Regions from separate parts of the Streptomyces sp. NPDC050161 genome, predicted to be linked through region 2. Evidence: riboswitches for the same ligand, from Rfam matches in the RefSeq annotation. Region 2 holds a riboswitch; the other holds the start of a gene.

Region 1 (3,251 bases), on a different contig from region 2:
ACAGTTCCCGTGAGTCCCCCGGGTTCCGGCACCGTCCCGCCGTTGGCTCCGCACCGTGGAGATCGTCCGGCACCGTCGCATTGAGGAGTTCCGCCCATGGCACCGCCCGAGCCCGGTGTGCTGACATTCGTCGCCCCCCGCGGGGCCAAGAAGCCCCCGCGGCACCTCGCAGACCTCAGCCCCGCCGAGCGCCGCGAAGCCGTGGCCGCGATCGGGGAGAAGCCGTTCCGCGCCAAGCAGCTGTCGCAGCACTACTTCGCCCGCTACGCGCACGAGCCGGCGCAGTGGACCGACATTCCCGCCGCGGCCCGGGAGAAGCTCGCGGCGGAGCTGCTGCCCGAGCTGATGAGCGTGGTGCGGCACATCTCGTGCGACGACGACACCACCCGCAAGACCCTGTGGAAGCTGCACGACGGCACGCTCGTCGAATCCGTGCTGATGCGCTACCCGGACCGGGTCACGATGTGCATCTCCTCACAGGCCGGCTGCGGGATGAACTGCCCGTTCTGCGCCACCGGCCAGGCGGGTCTGGACCGCAACCTCTCGACCGCCGAGATCGTGCACCAGATCGTCGACGGCATGCGCGCCCTGCGCGACGGCGAGGTGCCCGGCGGCCCGGCGCGGCTGTCGAACATCGTGTTCATGGGCATGGGCGAGCCGCTCGCCAACTACAAGCGGGTGGTCGGCGCCATCCGGCGGCTCACCGACCCCGAGCCGGACGGCCTCGGCCTGTCGCAGCGCGGCATCACCGTCTCCACCGTCGGACTGGTGCCCGCCATGCTGCGGTTCGCCGACGAGGGCTTCAAGTGCCGGCTCGCGGTCTCGCTGCACGCCCCGGACGACGAGCTGCGCGACACCCTCGTCCCGGTCAACACCCGCTGGAAGGTGCGCGAGGTCCTGGACGCGGCCTGGGAGTACGCCGAGAAGTCCGGCCGCCGGATCTCCATCGAGTACGCCCTGATCCGCGACATCAACGACCAGGCATGGCGCGGTGACCTGCTGGGACGGCTGCTCAAGGGCAAGCGCGTGCACGTCAACCTCATTCCGCTGAACCCGACACCCGGCTCGAAGTGGACCGCGTCGCGCCCCGAGGACGAGCGGGCGTTCGTCCGGGCCATCGAGGCGCACGGCGTGCCGGTGACCGTCCGCGACACCCGCGGCCAGGAGATCGACGGCGCCTGCGGGCAGCTCGCGGCCTCGGAACGCTGACCGCCCGCTGGTAGCGTGTGATCGAACAAATGCACATTCCGACAGGGGAGCGCCACAGCGCTGAGAGTGCGGAGACGTCGTAGGGATACGGCGCCCGCAGACCCTTGAACCTCGCCCGGGTCATTCCGGGTAGGAAGTTCGGTCGTCACTCATGCTGTTGCGCCCCGCCCTGCGCCGCCCGGCTCCACCGGGCGGCGCGGCGCGGGGCCGCGTCTCTTCCTGGCCAGCCAGGAGGAATCAGTGAGCACCAACCGCACCACCACCGCCCGCAGAGCCGTGGCGGCGGTCGCCGCCGCAGCGGCCGGCATGACCGCGCTCGCCGCCTGCGGCAGCACGGAAGGCGGCAGCGCGGCGGACGCCAAGACCGTCACACTCGTCACCCACGACTCCTTCAACGCCTCGAAGTCGGTGCTCGCCGCGTTCGAGAAGCAGAGCGGCTACAAGGTCCGGGTGCTCAAGGGCGGCGACGCGGGCAAGGCCGTCAACCAGGCGATCCTCTCCAAGGACAACCCGCAGGGCGACGTCTTCTTCGGCATCGACAACACCCTGCTGTCCCGTGGCCTGAAGGCCGGCCTCTTCACGCCGTACCGGGCCAAGGGCCTCGACGCCGTCCCCGCCGCCCTGCAACTGGACAAGGCAGGCCACCGCGTCACGCCCCTCGACTACGGCGACACCTGCGTCAACTACGACCGCGACTACTTCGACCGGCACCACCTCGCGCCGCCGAAGACCTTCGACGACCTGCTCAAGCCGCAGTACAAGGACCTGCTCGTCACGGAGAACTCCGCCACCTCGTCGCCGGGGCTCGCCTTCCAGCTGGGCACCATCGCCACCCACGGCGAGCAGGGCTGGCAGGACTACTGGAAAAAGCTCAAGGCCAACGGTGTCGAGGTGGTCGACGGCTGGGAGCAGGCGTACAACGAGCGCTTCTCCGGATCCGCGGCCGGCCGGGGCAAGGGCGACAAGCCGCTGGTCGTCTCGTACGCCTCCAGCCCGCCCGTCGAGGTGCTCGGCAAGAAGCCCGCGCCGAAGCAGGCACCGACCGGCGTCGCCACCGGGACCTGCTTCCGGCAGATCGAGTTCGGTGGTCTCCTCAAGGGCGCCACGAACGAGAAGGGCGGCAAGGAACTGCTGGACTTCCTGCTCAGCCGGAAGTTCCAGGAGGACATGCCGCTCCAGATGTTCGTCAACCCGGCGCGCAAGGACGCCACGGTGCCGGACCTGTTCACCAAGTACGGCGCGACGATCGACAAGCCGGCGACCCTCGCCCCGGAGACGATCACCGAGCACCGCGAACAGTGGGTCAAGCAGTGGTCCTCGCTCGTTCTGAAGTAGACGGGGCCAGGCGCGGCCGTAGCCGGCGCGCCACGGCGGTGCGGGCGGCCCTGATGGCGCTGCCGGTCGCCTTCTTCGCGCTGTTCTTCGCCTACCCGGTCACTGCGATCGTCGGACGCGGACTGAAGGACGGCGGGCGGTGGCAGCTCGGCCGGATCGCCGACGTGCTCGGCGACGGGGACGTGCTGCACGTCCTGTGGTTCACCGTCTGGCAGGCCGCCGCGTCGACCGGCCTCACCTTGCTGATCGCACTGCCCGGCGCGTACGTCTTCGCCCGGTTCGAGTTCCCCGGCAAGCAGCTGCTGCGGGCGGTGGTCGCGGTGCCGTTCGTGCTGCCGACCGTCGTCGTCGGCTCCGCCTTCCTGGCCCTGACCGGCCGCGGCGGACTGCTCGACGACCTGTGGGGTGTGCGTCTCGACACCTCGGTCTGGGCGATCCTGCTCGCCCACGTCTTCTTCAACTACGCCGTGGTCGTGCGGACCGTCGGCGGGCTGTGGGGACAGCTCGACCCGCGGCAGGAGGAAGCGGCGCGGGTGCTCGGCGCCGGCCGTCTCGCGGCCTGGCGCCGGGTGACGCTGCCCGCGCTCGGCCCCGCCGTCGCCGCCGCCGCGCTGATGGTCTTCCTGTTCACCTTCACCTCCTTCGGAGTGGTGCAGATCCTCGGCGGGCCCACCTTCTCCACCCTGGAGGTGGAGATCTACCGGCAG
Region 2 (3,251 bases):
GTCGTCGTTCGTGTAGGGCAGCACCGTGAACCCGTCGTCCACCAGCGTCTCGGCGGCGTCCAGCAGCTCGATCGGGTCGGGCAGCAGGGTGCGCTCGTCGGCGACGACTTCGAGCTTGACCCAGTCCGTGCCGAGCGCCTCACGGGCGAGCCGCGCGGTGAGCACCGCCTCGCCCGCGGTGAAACAGCCCGCGGTGTTCGGCAGCACCCGGATCGCGTGCCGTTCCAGCACGGACAGCACCGAGCCCTGCACGGTCGGATCGAGCCGCCGCATGGCGACCGTCGTCAGCTCCGTCCCGGAGGCGAGCAGCGCCCGCTCCAGGACGTCCAGGCTGGGCGCGCCGCCGGTGCCCATGATCAGGCGGGAGGTGAAGGTGGTGCCTGCGAGGGTGAGGAGATCGTCGGCCATGGTCGGTTCAGCCTCCCTGGACTGCGGTGAGGACCTCGACGCGGTCGCCTTCGCCGAGCGGGGTGCGGGCCCACCGGGCGCGCGGCACCACGGTCTCGTTGACGGCGGCGGCCAAGCCGCCAGGCGCCCGGGACAACGTCGCCACCAGCAGGTCGAGCGTCAGCCCGCCCGGGATCTCGCGGACTTCTCCGTTGACGGTGACGGAAACGGGGGAGGCGTTCATACGGGCTGCTCCTGGGGGACGCGGGCCGCGGGGGCCGCAACGGGGGCGGCGTCGGTGAACCGCAGGGGGGAGAACGGGCGGGCCTCATCGGGCAGTTGCCCGCAGGTCAGCACCTCGGCCATGGCGTCCCCGGTGACGGGGGTCAGCAGGACGCCGTTGCGGAAGTGCCCGGTGGCCAGGAGGAGCCCTGGCAGCGAGGTCGGGCCGAGCAGCGGCGCGTTGTCCGGGGAGGTGGGACGCAGCCCCGCGCAGGTCTCGGCCAGTGGCAGTTCGGTGATGCCCGGCACCAACTCGTGGGCGTCCCGCAGCAGTTCGTACACGCCGCCCGCGGTGACGGTGGTGTCCCAGCCCAGCTCCTCGCTGGTGGCGCCGACGACCAGCTCGCCGTTCTCCCGCGGCACCAGGTAGAGGGGACCGCCGCGGACGACGGCCCGCACCGTGCGGGAGAGGAAGGCGGGGCTCCCCCGGGGGACGTCCGGCATCCGGAGCCGCAGCACCTGCCCCTTGACCGGGCGCACCGGCGGCAGCACCTCAGACGGCACCCCGGCCAGCCGGCCGCTGTGGCTGCCACCGGCCAGCACGACCCGGTCCGCGGCCGGCCGGCTGCCGTCCGCCAGTTCCGCGCCGACGGCCCGGCCCGCGGTGACCGTCAGCCGCTCGGCCCAGGTGTGGTGGAAGACCACCCCGGCCCGCGCACAGGCCGTCAGCAGCGCGCCCGCCAGCCGGCGCGGATCGACCTGATGATCGCCGTCCACCCGCAGGCCCCCGCGTACGCCGGGCGCCAGCATCGGCTCCAGGCGGCGGCACTCGCGCCCGGACAGCCACTCCGACTCCAGACCCGACCGGCGCTGGAGCGCGTGCAACTCCCGCAGATGGGCCCGGTCGTCGGCGTCCAGCGCCACCGCCAGGGTGCCGCAGGCGCGGTAGCCGACGGCCTGCCCGCTCGCCTCCTCCAGCTCCGCGACGAACCCCGGATAGCGCCGGGCGGACGCGAGGTTGAGGCCCAGCAGGGTCTGCTCCCCGTAGTGCAGCTCGGTGACGGCGGCCAGCATGCCGGCCGCGACCCGGGCGGCGCCGCCGCCCGGCTCCGGGTCGACGACGGCCGTGCGCAGCCCCCGTGCGGCGGCCCGCCAGGCGGTGACCAGGCCGATGATGCCGCCGCCGATGACGAGCACGTCGGGGTGCCGCCCGGCGTGCGGCGGCGGTCCGTGTGGTGCGGCGGACGGTGCGGAAGATGCATGCATGGGCGTCCAGCCCCTCCCTTCGCCGGCATGACCCGGATCAGGTTCGTACGGTCGGAGGCCGCCAGCCTCCCTCTCAGCCCGGTGCGTCCGGGCTCCCGCGAGTGCGTATGACCCTCACCCTAATACCCGCTGCCGACGCCCCGTAAGGGAGCGCCCCCGGCACGGCGGACGGCGCTTCCCGGGCCCCACCGGGCGTGACGCTGTGTCAGAGATCTCCTTGCGCGCTGCTGCGGGCGCCGTCGCGCGCCGTCCTAGAGTGATCGGGTGAGCGAGCAGAGCAAGTCCTCCCAGGACCCTGACCACACGCCGCGCGTCGTGATCGTCGGCGCGGGAATCGCGGGTGTGCAGACCGCTGTCGCGCTGCGCGAACAAGGCTGGCGCGGCGCGATCACGCTGTTCGGCGACGAACCGCACCAGCCCTACGACCGCCCGCCGCTGTCCAAGGCGGTCCTGCTCGGCAAGGCCGAAGGCGCCGCGTTCGACGTGGACTTCGCCTCCCTGGGCATCGAGCTGCACATCGGCCGCCCGGTCACCGCGCTGCGGCCCGAGGCGCACCTCGTCGAGACCGCAGAAGGCCAGGTCCGCTACGACCACGCCGTCCTCGCCACCGGCGCCGAGCCCCTCGCGCTGCCCGGCAGCGCGGGGCTGCCCCACGTCCACCTGCTGCGCACCCTCGACGACGCCGAGCGGCTGCGGCCCGTCCTCGCCGCCCGGCACGAGATCGTGGTCGTCGGCGCGGGCTGGATCGGCGCCGAGTTCGCGACCGCGGCGCGCGAGGCGGGCTGCGCGGTCACCGTCGTCGAGGCCGCCGACCGGCCGCTGGCCGGCGCGCTGCCCGCCGAGGTCGCCGCCCACATGGCGGGCTGGTACGCCGGATCCGGTGCCCGGCTGCGCACCGGCGCGCGGGTCGCCGCCGTCGAAGCGGGCACCGTCCTCCTCGCCGACGGCACCGCGCTGCCCGCCGACGCCGTGGTCGTCGGCATCGGCGCCCGCCCCGCGACCGGCTGGCTGGCCGGCTCCGGTGTCGCGCTCTCACCCGATGACGGCTCGGTGCTCGCCGACGACCGGCTGCGGACCTCGGCCCCGGACGTCCACGCGGTCGGCGACTGCGCCTCCTTCCCGTCGGCCCGTTACGGCCGCAGGCTCCTGATCCACCACTGGGACAACGCGCTCCAGGGCCCCCGTACGGTCGCGGGGAACATCACCGGCGGCCCGGCCGAAGGCGTGGTCTACGACCCGGTGCCGTACTTCTGGTCGGAGCAGTTCGGCCGGTTCGTGCAGTACGCGGGCCACCACGACCGCGCCGACGAACTCGTCTGGCGCGGCGATCCGGAGAGCGCCGCCTGGTCGGTGATCTGGCTGCGGAAGGAGACGGG

The links. Region 2 has a riboswitch for thiamine pyrophosphate ahead of thiO (glycine oxidase ThiO). Riboswitches for the same ligand answer to the same signal wherever they lie in the genome.
Region 1: it holds a riboswitch for thiamine pyrophosphate, as region 2 does, so the genes downstream of both, ACIBK8_RS03105 (thiamine ABC transporter substrate binding subunit) here and thiO (glycine oxidase ThiO) in region 2, are expected to answer to the same signal.

What each region holds. Positions count from the first base shown of each region.
Region 1 is NZ_JBITJM010000001.1:704,722-707,972, forward strand. It holds gene rlmN (23S rRNA (adenine(2503)-C(2))-methyltransferase RlmN) at 97-1,209, shown strand; TPP riboswitch at 1,243-1,363, shown strand; gene ACIBK8_RS03105 (thiamine ABC transporter substrate binding subunit) at 1,516-2,544, shown strand; gene ACIBK8_RS03110 (ABC transporter permease) at 2,520-3,251, shown strand, end outside.
Region 2 is NZ_JBITJM010000006.1:346,577-349,827, reverse strand. It holds gene ACIBK8_RS13935 (thiazole synthase) at 1-408, opposite strand, end outside; gene thiS (sulfur carrier protein ThiS) at 416-631, opposite strand; gene thiO (glycine oxidase ThiO) at 628-1,806, opposite strand; TPP riboswitch at 1,873-1,984, opposite strand; gene ACIBK8_RS13920 (NAD(P)/FAD-dependent oxidoreductase) at 2,140-3,251, shown strand, end outside.